One region of the Agathobaculum sp. LCP25S3_E8 genome, then DNA from elsewhere that is predicted to be linked to it. Evidence: predicted binding sites of a transcription regulator. Region 1 holds the regulator's gene; the other holds the start of a gene.

Region 1 (9,709 bases):
ATAGTGCTCGCGGACAAATTCCGCGCCGTTTTGCACAATGCCGGGCGCGAGCAGTCCGAGCCGCAGGTCGACCGAGCGCGACCATGGGAAGGTGTCCTCGAACAGGATTTCCTCGCGGTGGTACCACGGATAGCCGCCGAACAGCTCATCGGCACACTCGCCGGACAGGCACACGGTCGTGCCGCCGTTCTTGACCGCCGCGCAGAACAGCAGCAGCGAGGAGTCGACGTCCGCCATGCCGGGCAGGTCGCGCGCGTCGGTCGCGGGCAGCAGAGCGGCGCACAGGGCGTCGGGTTCGATGACGACGTTGTGGTGCTTTGTGCCGAGTGCATCCACCATCATCTGAATGAATTCGTTATCGCTGTTGGGCTGAAAGCTGTTTTTCGTGAAATATTTGTCGTTGTCGCGGTAGTCGACCGACCAAGTGTGCAGCGTTTCGCCCCGTGCAGCGTAGTCCTTGGCGGCCAGCATGGACAGAATGGACGAATCCAGTCCGCCGGACAGGAAGCAGGCGAGCGGGACGTCGGACACCAGCTGCCGCTGTGCTGCGTCGCAGATGAGCTCGTGTGTGCGTGCAATCGTGGTTTCCAAATCGTCCGGGTGCTCATGTGCCTCCAGCTTCCAGTAGGTGCGGTCGGCATAGCCCTCAGGTGTGAGCACCGCATAATGTCCGGGCAGCAGGGAGTCGATCTGCCGGAACACGCCGGACGCGGGCGGGCGTGCGGGACCGAGCAGCAGCACGGCGCGCAGACCGTCCTCATCTACTTCAGGTTCAACCGCCGGGTGGCAAAGCACCGCGCCGATGGTCGAGCCGAACACGATGCCGTCCTGCAAGCGCGCGACAAACAGGGGCTTGACGCCCAGACGGTCACGGCACAGTACGAGCCGCCGTTCTTTTTTCTGCCAGATGGCGAACGCGAAAATGCCGTTGAGACGCTCGAACGCGTCCGTGTCCCATTCGAGAAAGGCGTGCAGCAGCACCTCGGTGTCCGAATGGCTGCGGAAGGTATGCCCGCGCGCAAGTAGGTCTCTTCGTATTTCTTCGGTATTATATAACTCTCCGTTATATACCAGTACGGTATTTCCGTCGGGTGCATACATAGGCTGCGAACCGCCGTCCGGATCAATGACGATAAGGCGGCGGTGGACGAGCACCGCGTCCGCGTCCTGATAGTCGCCCGACGCATCCGGGCCGCGCGGCGTCAGGCTGCGCTGCATGCGTTCTGCCGCTGCGGCATAGCGGCGCGCGTCATGTTCATAATCGACAAAGCCGCCGATTCCACACATAGACTTTTCCTCCTTATATAATGGCCTTCTCTGCTTCTTATGCGGAAGCGGCGCGGAATATGTGAAAAACCGCTCGGATATGGTGTGAGATGCCGGCCATGCATATACAAAATGCAAACAAAAGCCGGGATTCCACACAGGGTAAAAAGAGCGAACTGCAATGGAAAAAATCGGGTCGAAAATCTCACGCAAAAGTGTGTTAAATCCTTGACATATTCTCGGCAAACGATATAATAGAAATAGACATGCTCCAAAGTAGGGTGTTGGCTTAGGACACAGCGCTGCGGCCCATGGGCATCGGGCGCTGTGTTTTTCTGTACACCCGCGAATATTTTTTGGGAGGTATATGGCATGGATTTTAGGCTTACAAAAGAAGAAGCACTGTTCCAGAAGATGTGCCGTGAGTTCGCGCTTAACGAAGTTGAGCCGATCGCAGCCGAGATCGACGAGCAGGAGCGCTATCCGGAAGAGACTGTCCAGAAGCTGATGAAGTACGGCCTGATGGGCATTCAGTTCCCCAAGGAAGTTGGCGGTTCCGGCGGTAACTACATCTGCTACTCGATCGCGATCGAAGAGATGAGCCGCGTTTGCGGTACCACCGGCGGCATCATGTCTGCGCACGGCACGCTGGGCGCATGGCCGATTTACGCATTCGGTACCGAAGAGCAGAAGGAAAAGTGGCTCCGCCCGCTCATCGAGCCCAAGGAAGGCGCGAAGATCGGCGCATTCGGCCTGACCGAGCCGAACGCTGGTACCGACTCCGCTGCACAGCAGAGTGTTGCTGTCAAGCAGCCGGACGGCTCTTACATCCTCAACGGCACCAAGGTGTTCATCACCGGCGGCGGCCGCGCGGATACTTACGTTGTTTTTGCTATGACCGATAAGTCCAAGGGCAACAAGGGCATTTCTGCTTTCATCGTTGACAAGGACGATCCGGGCTTCTCCATCGGCAAGATCGAGCACAAGATGGGCATCCGTGGTTCTCAGACCGCTGAGCTGATCTTCGAAGACGTGCATCTGCCGGCTGACCGTCTGCTCGGCAAGGAGAACGGCGGCTTTAAGATTGCTATGATGACGCTGGACGGCGGCCGTATCGGTATCGCTTCTCAGGCACTCGGCATTGCGCAGGGCGCTCTGGACAAGGCGATCCAGTACATGAAGGAGCGCGTTCAGTTCGGCAAGACGCTGGACAAGTTCCAGGGCCTGCAGTGGATGGTAGCCGATATGTACACCCAGATCGAGGCTGCTCGTCTGCTCGTTCGCCGCGCGGCGTTCAACCACGACGTTGGTCTGCCGTTCACTAAGGAAGCTGCTATGGCGAAGCTGTACGCTTCTGAGGTTGCAATGGACGTTACCACCAAGTGCGTACAGATCTACGGCGGCTACGGTTACATCCGTGAGTACCCGATGGAGCGCATGATGCGTGACGCCAAGATCACCGAGATCTACGAGGGCACTTCTCAGGTTCAGAGAATGGTCATCGCCGGTCAGGTTCTGCGCTAAGTAAAGGAGGAAAACTGAACTATGAAGGCTATTGTTTGTGTAAAGCAGGTTCCGGATACCTCCGGTAAGGTTGCAGTCAATCCCGACGGCACTCTGAACCGCGCATCCATGGAAACCATCACCAACCCGGACGACCTCAACGCGGTTGAGGCTGCTCTCAAGCTCAAGGACGAGACCGGCTGCAAGGTCGTTGTCATCACCATGGGCCCGGCACCGGCAGAAGGCATGCTCCGTGAGCTGCTCGCACGCGGTGCGGACGAGGCGGTTCTGGTTTCCGCTCGTGAGTTCGGCGGTTCCGATACCTTTGCTACCTCCCAGATCCTCGCGGCTGCTGTCAAGAAGGTTGGCCTTGAGGATGACGATATCGTATTCTGCGGCCGTCAGGCTATCGACGGCGACACCGCGCAGGTAGGCTCTCAGATCGCCGAGAAGCTCGGCATCCCGCAGATCTCCTACGCTGCCGACATTAAGAAGGAAGGCAACACCGTCACCGTTAAGCGTATGCTCGAGGACGGCTACATGACCATCCAGACAAAGACTCCGTGCCTGCTGACCTGCATCAAGGAGCTGAATGTTCCGCGTTACATGTCTTTGGGCGGCATTATGGATTGCTACTCCAAGCCGGTTACGGTTTATGATTACAATACCCTCAAGGACGATCCGCTGATCGATCCCACCACCATCGGCCTGAAGGGTTCTCCCACCAACATCTTCAAGTCCTTTACGCCCCCGCAGAAGGGCCAGGGCAAGATGCTCGAAGGTGCTGACAAGGCTACCTGCGAGACCCTCGCAGCTGAGCTTCTCAAGAAGCACATCATCTGATCGAAAGGAGAAACTATAATGGCTGAATTCAATAACACCAACCTCGCCGATTTTTCCGGCGTATGGGTATTCTGTGAGCAGCGCCAGGGCAAGCTGCAGCCGACCGTGCTGGAGCTGATTTCTGAGGCGCGCAAGCTGGCGGACGATATGGGCACGGAAGTTTGCGGCCTGCTGCTGGGCGGCAAGGGCGTAGGCGACGCAATGGTCAAGGAACTGGGCGCTTACGGCGCGGACAAGGTTCTGGTTGCGGAGGACGACCTGCTCGAGACCTACACCACCGATGCTTACGCAAAGGTGATTTGCGACGTTGTTATGGCTAAGAAGCCGGAAATCATGCTGATCGCGGCGACCAACATCGGCCGTGACCTCGGCCCGCGCTGCGCAGCTCGTCTGCACACCGGTCTGACCGCGGACTGCACGCACCTCGACGTGGACGTTGAGAAGTACGCTGCATTCCTGCAGGAGGCTTCCACGCTGCCGCAGGCACAGATCGACGCGCTCGACCGTGCTGACCGCAACCTGAAGATGACCCGTCCGGCATTCGGCGGTCACCTGATGGCGACCATTATCTGCCCGCGCTTCCGTCCCCAGATGGCAACCGTTCGTCCGGGCGTTCTGAAGAAGGGCGAGTACGACGAGGCGAAGGCAAACGCGGTTGCAGTTGAGAAGGTTGACGTGCAGCTGTCCGATGCGGACCTGCAGACCAAGGTTCTGGAAGTGGTCAAGGAAGCCAAGGAGCTGGTTGACCTGACCGGTGCTGAAGTGGTCGTTTCTGTTGGCCGCGGCATTTCCAAGGACGTTGAGACCGGCATCAAGCTGGCAGAAGAGCTGGCTGGCCTGTTCGGCGGCGTTGTCGGCGGTTCCCGTGCGGCAATTGACTCCGGCTGGCTGACGGCTGACCATCAGGTAGGTCAGACCGGCAAGACCGTACATCCGAAGCTGTATGTTGCGCTGGGCATCTCCGGTGCTATCCAGCACAAGGCTGGCATGCAGGATTCCGAGTGCATCGTAGCAGTCAACAAGGCTGACTCCGCTCCGATCTTCGATGTTGCCGACTACGGCATCTGCGGCGACCTGTTCAAGGTTGTTCCGATGATGATCGACGCCATTAAGGCTGCACAGGCTTCCAAGTAAGTCTGCGCCTGAGGCAATCGGATTTTGCACTGAAATTCATATAAAAACGAGCCTGTCCATTGGGACAGGCTCGTTTTGTTTTGTATATATCACATGTGTGTGCAGAAAATACAAACAAAGCAAAACGCCCGAAAGCGATAAAACCGCTTTCAGGCGTTATTGTGTTCCGGAATACCGGATTTGGTTAGGTATTTCGCTTCTATGCTAAACAATTAGCCCTGCGAAATAGCGCCTACCGGGCAGGTACCTGCGCAGCTGCCGCAGTCGATGCAAGCGTCCGGATTGATCTCGTACTTGCCGTCGCCCTCAGAAATAGCGCCTACCGGGCACTCGCCCGCGCAAGAACCACAGCTGATGCAAGCGTCGCTAATAACATATGCCATTGGTATTGCACCTCCATTTGAATTTACACATTTATTGTAACACAAGAATGAGAAAAAGCAACAAAAAGCAGTGGTTAGCAATGGTTAACTTTTGGCAGGACCAAGTAAAAGTCAGAAAATAAAAAACAATGAAAAAAAGAGATTGAATTAGAAATAAAGAGAAAACAATGGATTTTCAATTGATACATCCGTCAAATGGTCAGAAATGGTCAGAAAATTCTCTTGCGTTTTCATTCAAATTCCCCTATAATATAGACAAAGGTCAGGAAAGGTCAGATAAGAGACCGGGACCGAAGGAGGTGTTCACATGAAAATGTCGGATGTCATAGCCGATTTTATCGGCGAGATGCTTTCGTCGGGCGGCGGCGTGGCCGAGGTGCAGCGCAAAAGTCTGGCGGACCGTTTTTCGTGTGTGCCAAGCCAGATCAACTACGTGATTGAAACACGCTTCACGCCGGAACACGGGTATCTGGTCGAAAGTCAGCGCGGCGGCGGCGGATACATCCGCATCGTGCGGCTGATGGACGACAAGCAGCGCACGCTGCTGGAGGCGGCCCGCGGTATCGGCGGCAGGCTGACGCAAAGCGATGCGGCGCGTCTGACACGCGCGCTGCTGTCGGCAGAGTTGCTGACGCAGCGGGAAGCACAGCTTCTGCTTTCGGCATGCTCGGACGGCGCGCTGGCCGAGGTGGAAAAAACCGACCGCAACCGTCTGCGAGCCGCGATTTTCCGATGCGCGGTGATGGGCATTGCCACAGCATAACAACAGTTAACAAAATCACTTGAGGATAGATTCTCGAAAGGAGAAATGACTTATGAAATGCGAGAAATGCGGCAAGAATGAAGCGACGATGTATTATAAGGAAACCGTAAACGGTGTAACGCGCGAAATGCACCTGTGTGAAGACTGCGCAAAGAAAGAAAATATCGGCGGCGCATTTGAAAATGCGTTTGCCTCGATGAATCATTTCTGGAGCGACCCGTTCCATTCGTTCCTCGGCGGCGGCTTTGGCAGCCTGTGGAACGACATGCTGGGCGCGCCGACGGCGACGCTGCTGGGTACTGAGCGCAAGTGCCCGACCTGCGGCATGACCGAAAGTGAGCTGCGGCGGACCGGCCGTGTGGGATGTCCGGATTGCTACAACACATTCTCGGATATCTTGAATCCATATGTCGAAAAGGTGCACGGCGCAACGCGCCACATCGGCACGGCGCCTGCTGCGCCCGAACAGCCTAAGACCGACCCGATCGAGACGCTGCGCGCACAGCTGAAAACCGCAGTCGAAAACGAAGAGTACGAGCAGGCTGCGCGCCTGCGCGATGAGATTCGCAGAATGGAGGGCGAGCAAAAATGAGCATGTTTGAAATTCATGGCGGTTTTACCGGCCTTGCGGCAACCAGCCGCGTGCGGCTTGCCCGTAACCTGAAGGGGTATCCCTTCCGTTTGACCGAAGCACAACACAAGGAGATCACGGACAAAGTGTTCGCGGCCTTGCAAAATAATCCGACCGTCGGGCCGGAATTTGAGAAAAAACAAATTATCCCGCGCTCGACCGAGGCTTCTCAGCTGGTCGAAGAGCATCTGATTTCGCCCGAGCTGGCACAGAACGGCGGCTGGCTGATTGTCTCCAAGGACGGCGGCGTGTCCATCATGGTGGGCGAGGAAGATCATCTGCGCTTGCAGGTGATTGGCACCGGCCTGTGCCCGAAGGAGTGCTTGGATACGGCAAACCGCATCGCAGCGCTGATTGAAGGCGAGCTGCCGTTCGCTTACGACGAGCGGTTGGGCTATTTGACCGCGTGCCCGACCAACATCGGCACCGGCCTGCGGGCTTCCATCATGCTGCATCTGCCCATGCTGACGGCAACGGGCGAGATTGGCCGAATGACCGGCTACGCCGGCAGCCGTGGCTGCGCGGTGCGCGGCGCATACGGCGAAGGCTCCAAGGCGGTCGGCGGCTTCTATCAGATTTCTAATCAGGTCACGCTGGGCGCTTCTGCGGCTGAGCTGACCGATAAGCTGGTTGAGACTGCAACCACCATCATTGACGCAGAAAAGAAGGCGCGCGAGCAGGTGCGCAGCCAGAACGAAGCTGGTCTGCGCGACCGTATCTACCGCGCGGCAGGCACGCTGCGTTCCGCTTATCTGATTGACACCGGCGAAGCCGTGCAGTGCCTGTCTGACGTGCTGGTCGGCTTGCAAATGGGCTTGCTGTCGGGCGTAGAGCCGCAGAAGCTATATGAACTCGAGCAGCGCATCCGTCCGGCGATGCTGAACGGCGCGCCGCAGGAACGCGACCGCAAACGCGCAGAATTGCTGCGTGAGGCGGCAAAGAACCTGATTTTAGAATAACCGAACTTGGACTTTTCCCTTTCGGAAAGGAGTGTTGACCTATGTTTTATCAGAATCGTTTTACCGAGCGTGCGCAGCAGGCACTGACCAAGGCGCAGGAGGCCGCTGCATCGTTTGGACACAGCTATATCGGCTCGGAGCACCTGCTGCTCGGCCTGTTGCGTGAAGAGGGCGGCCCGGCGGCCAAGGCATTGGCTGCTTGCGGCGTGACCGATGACGCACTGGTGAAGCAGATTGAAGAGCTGTCCGGCCGCGGCACGCCCGACAGCACCGCTCCGCAGGGCATGACCCCGCGCACCAAGCGCATCATTGAGCTGTCCATCCAGTCCGCCGCCCAGATGGGGACGAACTACGTCGGCACCGAACATTTGCTGCTCGGCCTGCTGCGCGAGGGACAGAACGTTGCGCTGACCGCGCTGGCTAACCTCAAGGTCACCCCGCAGATGGTGGCCGAAAAGCTCAGCGAAGTGCTGGGCGGCGTACAACAGGGCGAAGGCCCCGGCGCTGCCGGTGCATCCGGCAAGTCAGGTGACGCGCTCGAGCAGTTCGGCCGCGACCTGACCGCTGCTGCCCGCGAGGGCAAGCTCGACCCGGTTATCGGCCGCAGCAAGGAAATTCAGCGGGTCATTCAGATTCTGTCCCGCCGTACCAAGAACAACCCTGCACTGATCGGCGACCCCGGCGTCGGCAAGACCGCCGTGGTCGAAGGACTGGCGCAGAAGATTGTCGCGGGCGATGTCCCGGAGACGCTGAAGGACAAGCGCGTCGTATCGCTTGACCTGACCGGCATGATCGCGGGCACCAAGTACCGCGGCGAGTTCGAAGAGCGCATCAAAAAGGTCATCGAAGAGCTGACCGCAAACAAGGATACCATTCTGTTCATCGATGAAATGCATATGCTGATGGGCGCGGGCGCTGCTGAGGGAGCGGCAGATGCTGCGAACATTTTGAAGCCCGCCCTGTCCCGCGGTGAAGTGCAGGTCATCGGTGCAACCACGCTGGATGAATACCGCAAGAACATCGAAAAGGACGCAGCGCTCGAGCGTCGTTTCCAGCCCGTTCAGATTGACGAGCCGAGTCCGGAGGACGCAGTCGAAATCCTCAAGGGCCTGCGTGACCGCTACGAAGCACATCACCGCATCAAGATTCCGGATGAAGCCATCGAAGCTGCCGTCAAGCTGTCTGTGCGCTATGTAACCGGTCGTTTCCTGCCGGATAAGGCAATCGACGTTATCGACGAAGCCTGCTCGCGGGTTCGCCTGTCCACGCTGACCACACCGCCCGACCTCAAGCAGATGGAGGACGAAATTACCGCCATCGCCGCGAAGAAGGAAGAGGCTGTCAAGGGGCAGGACTACGAGAACGCCGCCAAGCTGCGCGATGAAGAGAAGAACAAGCGCGAAGCGCTCGAAGCACGCCGCAAGGAGTGGTCTGAGCAGCAGACCAAGACTCACGGCGCGGTAACCGAGGACGACATCGCGGCCGTCATTTCGGGCTGGACCGGCATCCCGGTTGCCCAGATGACCGAGGACGAGGGTCAGCGTCTGCTGCACCTCGAGGATACGCTGCATCAGCGTGTCATCGGCCAGAATGAGGCCGTCACTGCGGTCGCCAAGGCGATTCGCCGCGGCCGTGTCGGCCTGCGCGACCCCAAGCGTCCGATTGGTTCGTTCCTGTTCCTCGGCCCGACCGGCGTAGGCAAGACCGAGCTGTCCAAGGCGCTGGCAGAAGCGATGTTCGGTGACGAAAACGCCATGATCCGCATTGATATGTCGGAATACATGGAAAAGCATGCGGTTTCCCGCATGATCGGTTCGCCTCCGGGATATGTCGGCTACGATGAGGGCGGTCAGCTGTCCGAAAAGGTACGCCGCCATCCGTATTCGGTTGTGCTGTTCGATGAGATCGAAAAGGCACACCCGGATGTGTTCAACATCCTGCTGCAAATCCTTGAGGACGGCGTGCTGACCGACGGTCAGGGCCGCCATGTGGATTTCAAGAATACCATCATCATCATGACCTCCAACATCGGCGCGCAGAAGATTACGGGCAACGCCCGCAAGTCGCTGGGCTTTGCCGAGGGTGGAGAAAATACGGCCGAGCGTACCTTTGAGCAGATCAAGGAGGACGTGCTGAGTGAGCTGAAAACCGTGGTGCGTCCGGAATTCCTCAACCGTATTGACGACATCATCGTGTTCAACCGTCTGAGCGAGGACGAGATTGCCCA
Region 2 (7,843 bases), on a different contig from region 1:
CTCTATATAGTGCAGAGCTAAATTAGATATAACACAATCCCATTCATTTTCTGGATAGTCATATTCCTCTAATCCGCTAATACGATATTCAATTTGATTTCCTGAATTGCGCTTTTGGGCTTCCTCAATCATTTTCTTACTTAAATCGATCCCTAATATTTTTGTAGCTCCTTGTTCTTCTGCGAACTTGCAGTGCCAGCCATATCCGCACCCCAAGTCAAGAACAGATTTTCCTTCTAACGAAGGAAACAAAGGTTTTAATTGATGCCATTCACCAGCAGCTTTTAACCCCTCTTTATCAATGACAATAACATTCCCTTGTGTTTCTTCAAGAATTGCTGATCGCAAACTCGTTTTCCCTGACCCTGGTTGCCCACCAAGTAAAAAAGCGGTTGGCGATTCAACCGCTTTTTTTCCTTGAACCAATTCTTCTAAATTATCATTTAAGCGATTTTCAAATTGTTTGTCAGTAAAATTGACTATATTTGCCATATTAAGCCACTTTCTCTTTATTCAAAACTTGTTTTGAATAGCGATTCATTGACCGCCAATACTCATGAACGGCTTGTAATTCTTCTAAAGAATAATCAAAAAGATTTACACGTTTTGCAAGCTTTAATTGGTTTAATAAATTGACTTCCAATAATTGAGAGTCATTTTTATTTAATTCATGATTCAAAACATAGTTTAATACTCGATTATAAACGCTTGCCGATAATTCGTTAATGATCTCTATTTCAAATGTTTTTTCATAAGTAACTGCCATTTCATTTTCACTCCTTTTAAAGTTTGTCAGGTAAATATTTCCGAATATATTCTTCTAAGGCTTTATCCATAACTTCTTTTACGTTTCCGCCATTCTTTGCTGTTTCGATTTTTATAATATGGTGCAAGTCAGCACGAACACGAACCGTCTTATCCCCCATAATATCTTTTTTTGCACTGATTGGTGTATCATTTCGTTTTGCTTTTTGTGCGCCTAAATTTCCCACAACCACTCACTTCTTTCTATTTCTTCTTACTCTTATTTTATCATCAACAATCACAAATCACAAGTGATTTGTGATTAATCACTTGTGATTTGTGATTCTATTCTTTTTCGTTTTCTAATTGAATGATTCGCTCAAGCATTTCAAAAAATACGTTCTCATACATAGATAAAATCAATATATCCCTTTTCTCCGATTTTTACAACGGCATTGTAGGACTTTCTATCTTTCGTTTTGATTCCTTTTACCAGGGTTTCTTTTCCCTCTAGTAATTCTTTTACATTTGTTTTGGTGAGTTTTTTCTTTCTAAAATGTTCAGCTAAAGTGAAGGTACATTCAGGATAATTTGAACAACCATAAAACGATTTTTTTAATACAATATTGTTGCCACACTTAGGACATTTTCCTACAAGGGGTCCCGAGCGCTTAGTGGGAATTTGTACCCCTTATCGATACAAATTCCCCGTAGGCGCTAGGGACCTCTTTAGCTCCTTGGAAGCTGTCAGTAGTATACCTAATAATTTATCTACATTCCCTTTAGTAACGTGTAACTTTCCAAATTTACAAAAGCGACTCATAGAATTATTTCCTCCCGTTAAATAATAGATAACTATTAAAAATAGACAATACTTGCTCATAAGTAACGGTACTTAAATTGTTTACTTTGGCGTGTTTCATTGCTTGATGAAACTGATTTTTAGTAAACAGTTGACGATATTCTCGATTGACCCATTTTGAAACAAAGTACGTATATAGCTTCCAATATTTATCTGGAACATCTGTGGTATGGCGGGTAAGTTTTATTAAGACACTGTTTACTTTTGGTTTAGGATGAAAGCATTCCGCTGGCAGCTTAAGCAATTGCTGAATCGAGACTTGAGTGTGCAAGAGCAACCCTAGTGTTCGGTGAATATCCAAGGTACGCTTGTAGAATCCTTCTTCAACAATCAGATAGATGTCAGACGCATGGCTTTCAAAAACCACTTTTTTAATAATTTGTGTGCTTAAATGGTAAGGAATACTCCCAACAATTTTATACCTCTGTTTGTTAGGGAATTGAAACTGTAGAATATCTTGGTGAATTAAAGTGACACGAGTATTCAGTTTTAATTTTTCTGACGATAAGTTGAATAGATGACTGTCTAATTCAATAGACGTTACCTGTTTACTTATTTTAGCCAGTTTCGTCGTTAAATGCCCTTTACCTGTTCCAATTTCGTAAACGGTATCGGTTTCTTTTAAATTCAATTGTTTTATTATTTGGTTGAGTACTTTTTCACTCGTTAAAAAGTTTTGAGAATATTTTATATTTTTGTTCATGTAATCACTCCTTCTTAATTACAAATTTTTAGCATCTAATTTAACTTCAATAGACTAATAACAATGTTTGGTCTTGCTTCACTTTGTGCTTGTCGGAAGCCTAAATAGTAACTGCGTTTTGCTTCGTGTCCGTCTGGCAACCGCTCAAATTGTTCATCAAGTTCTGATACACCTTCTTCGTTATAGCGTGGATCAAATTCTTCTAAAAAGTCTGCTTCCTCTACAACTTTAAGCTCAAACCCATTGTTCAGCAATCCCATTATAATCTGTGTAAGTGTGTGATGTTGTTTTACTACATCACATCCTAAAAAATGTGTATTTCGTTCTCCTGTTATAAAGTAATTATCAATCGCCCAATATTGCGGTTTCCCATCATCTGTATAAATCCAATCCTGCCCAACTCCTGCGGTAAAAACAGGGTGTTCGATATTAAAAAGAAAAATTCCACCTGGTTTTAATGTCCTATACACTTTTTGAAATATTTCCACTATGTCCTCTATATAGTGCAGAGCTAAATTAGATATAACACAATCCCATTCATTTTCTGGATAGTCATATTCCTCTAATCCGCTAATACGATATTCAATTTGATTTCCTGAATTGCGCTTTTGGGCTTCCTCAATCATTTTCTTACTTAAATCGATCCCTAATATTTTTGTAGCTCCTTGTTCTTCTGCGAACTTGCAGTGCCAGCCATATCCGCACCCCAAGTCAAGAACAGATTTTCCTTCTAACGAAGGAAACAAAGGTTTTAATTGATGCCATTCACCAGCAGCTTTTAACCCCTCTTTACTGCGGGACATCTTTGCATATTCTTCAAAAAACTTCTCATTATCGTATTCATTATTCATAACCTTAACATCTCCTATTTTATCCTTCGGCACCGCCGCCTCCAGGCGGCTCCCCAACTTCATCTGCTCGATAAATGGGAATTGCACCAAAACAATCTAAGACAACAATGCTGCCCTACTTGCGATTTTTTCTTGTACTGCGGAAACAGTTTCTTGAATGGAATAATTGGTCGTATCTACAACATTCGATTCATATATTCCCAGATTGCAAAATTGCTCCCACATTGTTTCTACCAATTCGATATTTGTTTTTCGGTCTAACTTTGAGCGTTCAACAGCCCGCTTTAAGGTTTCTTCCTTACTTGCCCTTAAAATAATATAATGCACCTCATAATGTTCCCGAACAAGAGCTTTCCATGGCTCCAAAAACCATGGCCCGACAATCCCATCTACAATTACATCATATCCGCCACGAGCATATCGCTTTGCAGCTTCTAAAAAGGCTTCAATGACAACCAGATTTTGCTCGTTGGATTCTGGCAAATGTGGTGGTATTGCGCCTTTGCTTAAGTAATGAAAAAAGTCATCGGTGTGCATATGCACTGATTTATCCATATCTGATTCCTTTGCGACAATTGACGCAGTTGTTGTTTTTCCTGTCCCCGGTGAGCCTGTAATCACAATAATTCTTCCTTGATTCATCTATATTTTACCTCCACAAATTTTGATTTGTTGATAACTCATTATATCATAATTCTTTCGGTACGTCAGCACGAAAATAAGTATGTGGTTTTTCGTAAAGTGGTCTTGTCAAATAGAAGCGGGGAGCCGGCTGTGAAGTGGAGTCCCATGGTTCCCTTATAGTCATAAGTTCGTTCTTTTCATTCATTGTAAACAGTGCTTCTACATGAAGCTGCATATAGTACGAGTTGCTTTTTCCCATTTTCTAATATTCTCCTACATTTATTTCTCTGCCTGTTCAATCATTTTCTTTACTAACCGCTGAAACAGGTCGGCGGTTTCCTCGTCCATCGGCGCAAGCTGTCCAATCTGTCCGGCTATCATCGCCGTTACATCGTCAATGGAAAGCGGTTTTTGTTTCTGTTCCGCCAGTGCGTCCCGCATGGCTTGGAACATAGCGGCGGTCACAGCTTCTCCCGGCTGTTCCCCGTTGTCTATGTCTTTCTTAATGTCCCGCAGGATAGCCAGGAACACATTTTTGATTTTTTCAATCTCCGCTTCATGTTCCCCCATCTTTTGGGCGTTCAAAAGCTGTAAATCCTGCTTCGCTTCTGCCCGGTGTTCCGGGTGTTCTTTCATCAGGTCGGACAGGGAAGCCGTTGCCATCTCGATAAGCTGGTTTCTTGCTGTTATGCCCTTTGCCGCCGTATCCTGAAAATAAATCCGTATCAAATCTATCAGCTTGGGAAAATTCCTGTGTTCCAACAGACGGTTGAGGATTTGCACATCAACAGCACCCGTCACAAGCCCCCTCACGGCCCCCTCTGACAAGCCTAATTCAGAAATATCGTAACTTTTACGGACGCTCACGGTAGACAAGCCCAGTATGTAGTCTGTCGATACCTTAAATTCCTTTGCCACACCTATGAGAATATCACTGCTTACCGTTCTTGTTTCGCCGCTGACAATGCGGCTCAATTGGGAAGCGGAAACGCCTATCTTCTCCGCAAGTTCCTTTTGTGTGATGTGGTTCCCGTTGCATAAATCGGAAATCCGCTGTCCGGGTGTTCCGGGTAAAGCCATAGACACGCACCTCCTCCGCATACTTCCATTATACAAGATAATTGCAAAAATGCAATTTCCAAAGTGTAAACTTCATCAAAATGCAATTCTCGCAAAAAGCCGGGATTTGCATTTTTTTCGTGTAGACTTAGGGTAGTTCATCGATGGACAGCACCTTGAAAACAGAATGACCGTCCGAAAAGAGAATACCACGGCTGGGGAAGCACCGCCAGGAGCCGGACTTTTGGACACTTTGTCCAGAGGTCACTTCGGGACAAAACGTCCCGAAGCTGCGGGGAGCGTGCCAACGCCGGAATACGCCGCTATTGTCGGGGCCCCCGCAAAGCCGCATGGCTTTGTGGGGAGAGGAGGAGCAGCGGAGCGAGTGAGTTTTGCCGCTTGCGGCGAAACGAGCGATACGCAGCTTGCGACGACGAGGCAGGAAACCTTTTCGGGGAGAACGGCAATGGAAAGCAAAATGGAGGGAACGCATGAGAGATAACCCCTATAAAGACTTGCCGCCGCTGGAACGCAGGCCGGACGGTTCCCTTTACCGCATGACACCGGCGCAGAAGAAACAGGCGGCCAGCCTGATACGCCGGGAGTGCTGTTGCTGTGAGGACGGCAACTGCATTGTCCTTGACGATGGGGACGCCTGCACCTGCCCGCAGACGGTTTCTTTCTCGGTCTGCTGTAAGTGGTTCCGCTGGGCGGTCTTGCCGCTGGACGGGACGCTGAAAGCGGAGATTTTCCGGGATAAGGACATGAAACGCTGTGCGGTTTGCGGCGGCGTGTTCGTCCCCAAATCCAACCGGGCTAAATACTGCCCGGACTGCGCCGCCAGAGTTCACAGGCGGCAGAAAACAGAAAGTGAACGGAAAAGGAGGTCTGCTGTGGACAGTTAGGAGCGGAAAAGCCTTGATTTATAAGGCTTCGCAGGCCCCAAACCGGGGCAGGTGGTATAAAGTATCGCCCGCCCCGGAAAACGGGCTTCTAACCGTCCACAAAACACGATATGACAAACACGATTTACATTCACCAGCCGGAACAGGCGTTCAGCTTCACCCGGCTCCCGAATTTTCTCTTTGAAGCCCCTACATTCAAGCCCCTGTCCAACGAGGCAAAGGTGTTGTACGCCTTTATCCTGCGCCGGACAGAGTTATCCCGCAAGAATGGGTGGGCGGACGAGTACGGGCGGATTTACCTGTACTATCCCATCTGCGAGGTAGTTGACCTGCTCCGCTGTGGGCGGCAGAAAGCGGTAAATACCATGCGGGAACTGCAATATGCCGGACTGGTGGAGATCCAGAAGCAGGGCTGTGGAAAACCCAACCGCATTTTCCCAAAATCCTATGAAGCGGTTCCGAACACCGACTTCAAGAAATCCCGTTCTGGTACGCCGGAGGGCTGAAAACCGTACCCATGAAGTACGGAAATCACTCCTGAGAAGTACGAAAACCGGACGGTATATAGAAATACAAAGATTAAAAAGATTGATTTATATTCTATCCATTCCAATCCTATCCGAGCTATTTTCTGCGGGATTTTCCCTGTGGAAAACCCCGGATAGGAAAGGAATGGGGAAAGGAGCAGAATGGCACAGCACGCAATTTTGCGTTTTGAGAAGCACAAGGGCAACCCGGCAAGGCCGCTGGAAGCCCATCACGAACGGCAGAAAGACCAATACGCCAGCAACCCTGATATTGACACCAGCCGGAGCAAATACAACTTCCATATCGTCAAGCCGGAGGGACGCTATTACCACTTCATTCAGAGCCGGATTGAGCAGGCCGGGTGCCGAACCCGCAAGGACAGCACACGGTTTGTCGATACGCTGATAACCGCCAGCCCGGAGTTTTTCAAGGGGAAATCCCCAAAGGAGATACAGGCGTTTTTCCAGAGGGCGGCGGATTTCCTCACCCACCGGGTAGGGCGGGAAAATATCGTGTCGGCGGTGGTACACATGGACGAGAAAACGCCCCACCTGCATTTGACCTTTGTTCCGCTGACAAAGGACAACCGCCTGTGCGCTAAGGAGATTATCGGCAACCGGGCAAACCTGACGAAGTGGCAGGATGATTTTCACGCCTACATGGTGGAGAAATATCCCGACTTGGAGCGTGGGGAAAGCGCCAGCAAGACAGGCCGGAAGCATATCCCCACCCGGCTTTTCAAACAGGCGGTTTCCCTCTCCCGGCAGGCAAGAGCCATTGAAGCCACACTGGACGGCATTAACCCGCTGAACGCCGGAAAGAAAAAAGAGGAAGCCCTCTCCATGCTGAAAAAGTGGTTCCCGCAGATGGAGAATTTCTCCGGGCAGTTGAAAAAGTACAAGGTCACAATCAATGACCTGCTGGCAGAAAATGAGAAGCTGGAAGCACGAGCCAGAGCCAGCGAGAGCGGCAAAATCAAAGACCGCATGGAGCGGGCAAAGCTGGAAAGCGAACTGCACGATATGCAAAGGCTGGTTGACCGTATCCCGCCGGATATACTGGCGGAACTGAAACGGCAGCAGCGGCAGTATGGAAAGGAAAGGTGATTTTATAAGTAACAATATCAGATACAAAAAGGAAACAGAAGTCGTGACTTTTCAGGGAAAGGAAATCACGCTGGAAAACCTCTCCCCGGTGTTCACGCCGGAGCAGGAAGCGACCAAACGCCGGGAACTGGAGCAGCAGCTTTATGAGGTGTTCCGCAAATATGCCGATAAGCGGCAGAAAGAGGAAGCCGGGGCATAAATCCCGAAGCCATCGTTGATTTGCGGGGCTGCTGGCGGTATAATAGAACTGTCAGCAGCTCCGTTTCTTTTTAAGAAAAGGAGCGACAAAATGAATAACAGGATAGACGCGATCTATGCAAGGCAATCGGTAGACAAAAAGGACAGCATTTCCATTGAAAGCCAGATTGAGTTTTGCAAATACGAATTGAAAGGCGGGAACTGTAAGGAATACACAGACAAAGGGTACAGCGGCAAGAACACAGACCGCCCGAAGTTTCAGG

What was found. The regulator CtsR, encoded in region 1, represses protease genes until heat stress. The targets are predictions, from matches to a motif close to AAGGTCAANNAAGGTCAAAT.
Positions count from the first base shown of each region.
Region 2: the regulator CtsR is predicted to act here: its motif matches at 5,104-5,123, upstream of ACTQ34_RS16240 (cysteine-rich VLP domain-containing protein).

Region 1 covers NZ_JBQKJR010000010.1:53,835-63,543, forward strand. Annotated here, with positions in the region: gene asnB (asparagine synthase (glutamine-hydrolyzing)) at 1-1,287, opposite strand, end outside; gene ACTQ34_RS05770 (acyl-CoA dehydrogenase) at 1,639-2,790, shown strand; gene acrB (acryloyl-CoA reductase electron transfer subunit gamma) at 2,812-3,612, shown strand; gene acrA (acryloyl-CoA reductase electron transfer subunit beta) at 3,631-4,746, shown strand; gene ACTQ34_RS05785 (DUF362 domain-containing protein) at 4,959-5,129, opposite strand; gene ACTQ34_RS05790 (CtsR family transcriptional regulator) at 5,437-5,892, shown strand; gene ACTQ34_RS05795 (UvrB/UvrC motif-containing protein) at 5,945-6,484, shown strand; gene ACTQ34_RS05800 (ATP--guanido phosphotransferase) at 6,481-7,482, shown strand; gene ACTQ34_RS05805 (ATP-dependent Clp protease ATP-binding subunit) at 7,524-9,709, shown strand, end outside.
Region 2 covers NZ_JBQKJR010000075.1:3,060-10,902, reverse strand. Annotated here, with positions in the region: gene ACTQ34_RS16280 (methyltransferase domain-containing protein) at 1-492, opposite strand, end outside; gene ACTQ34_RS16275 (antitoxin) at 494-766, opposite strand; gene ACTQ34_RS16270 (peptide-binding protein) at 783-992, opposite strand; gene ACTQ34_RS16265 (topoisomerase C-terminal repeat-containing protein) at 1,148-1,426, opposite strand; gene erm(B) (23S rRNA (adenine(2058)-N(6))-methyltransferase Erm(B)) at 1,572-2,309, opposite strand; gene ACTQ34_RS16255 (class I SAM-dependent methyltransferase) at 2,345-3,160, opposite strand; gene ACTQ34_RS16250 (AAA family ATPase) at 3,257-3,802, opposite strand; gene ACTQ34_RS16245 (helix-turn-helix domain-containing protein) at 4,064-4,864, opposite strand; gene ACTQ34_RS16240 (cysteine-rich VLP domain-containing protein) at 5,335-5,748, shown strand; gene ACTQ34_RS16235 (replication initiator protein A) at 5,859-6,254, shown strand; gene mobV (MobV family relaxase) at 6,438-7,382, shown strand; gene ACTQ34_RS16225 (hypothetical protein) at 7,366-7,581, shown strand; gene ACTQ34_RS16220 (recombinase family protein) at 7,672-7,843, shown strand, end outside.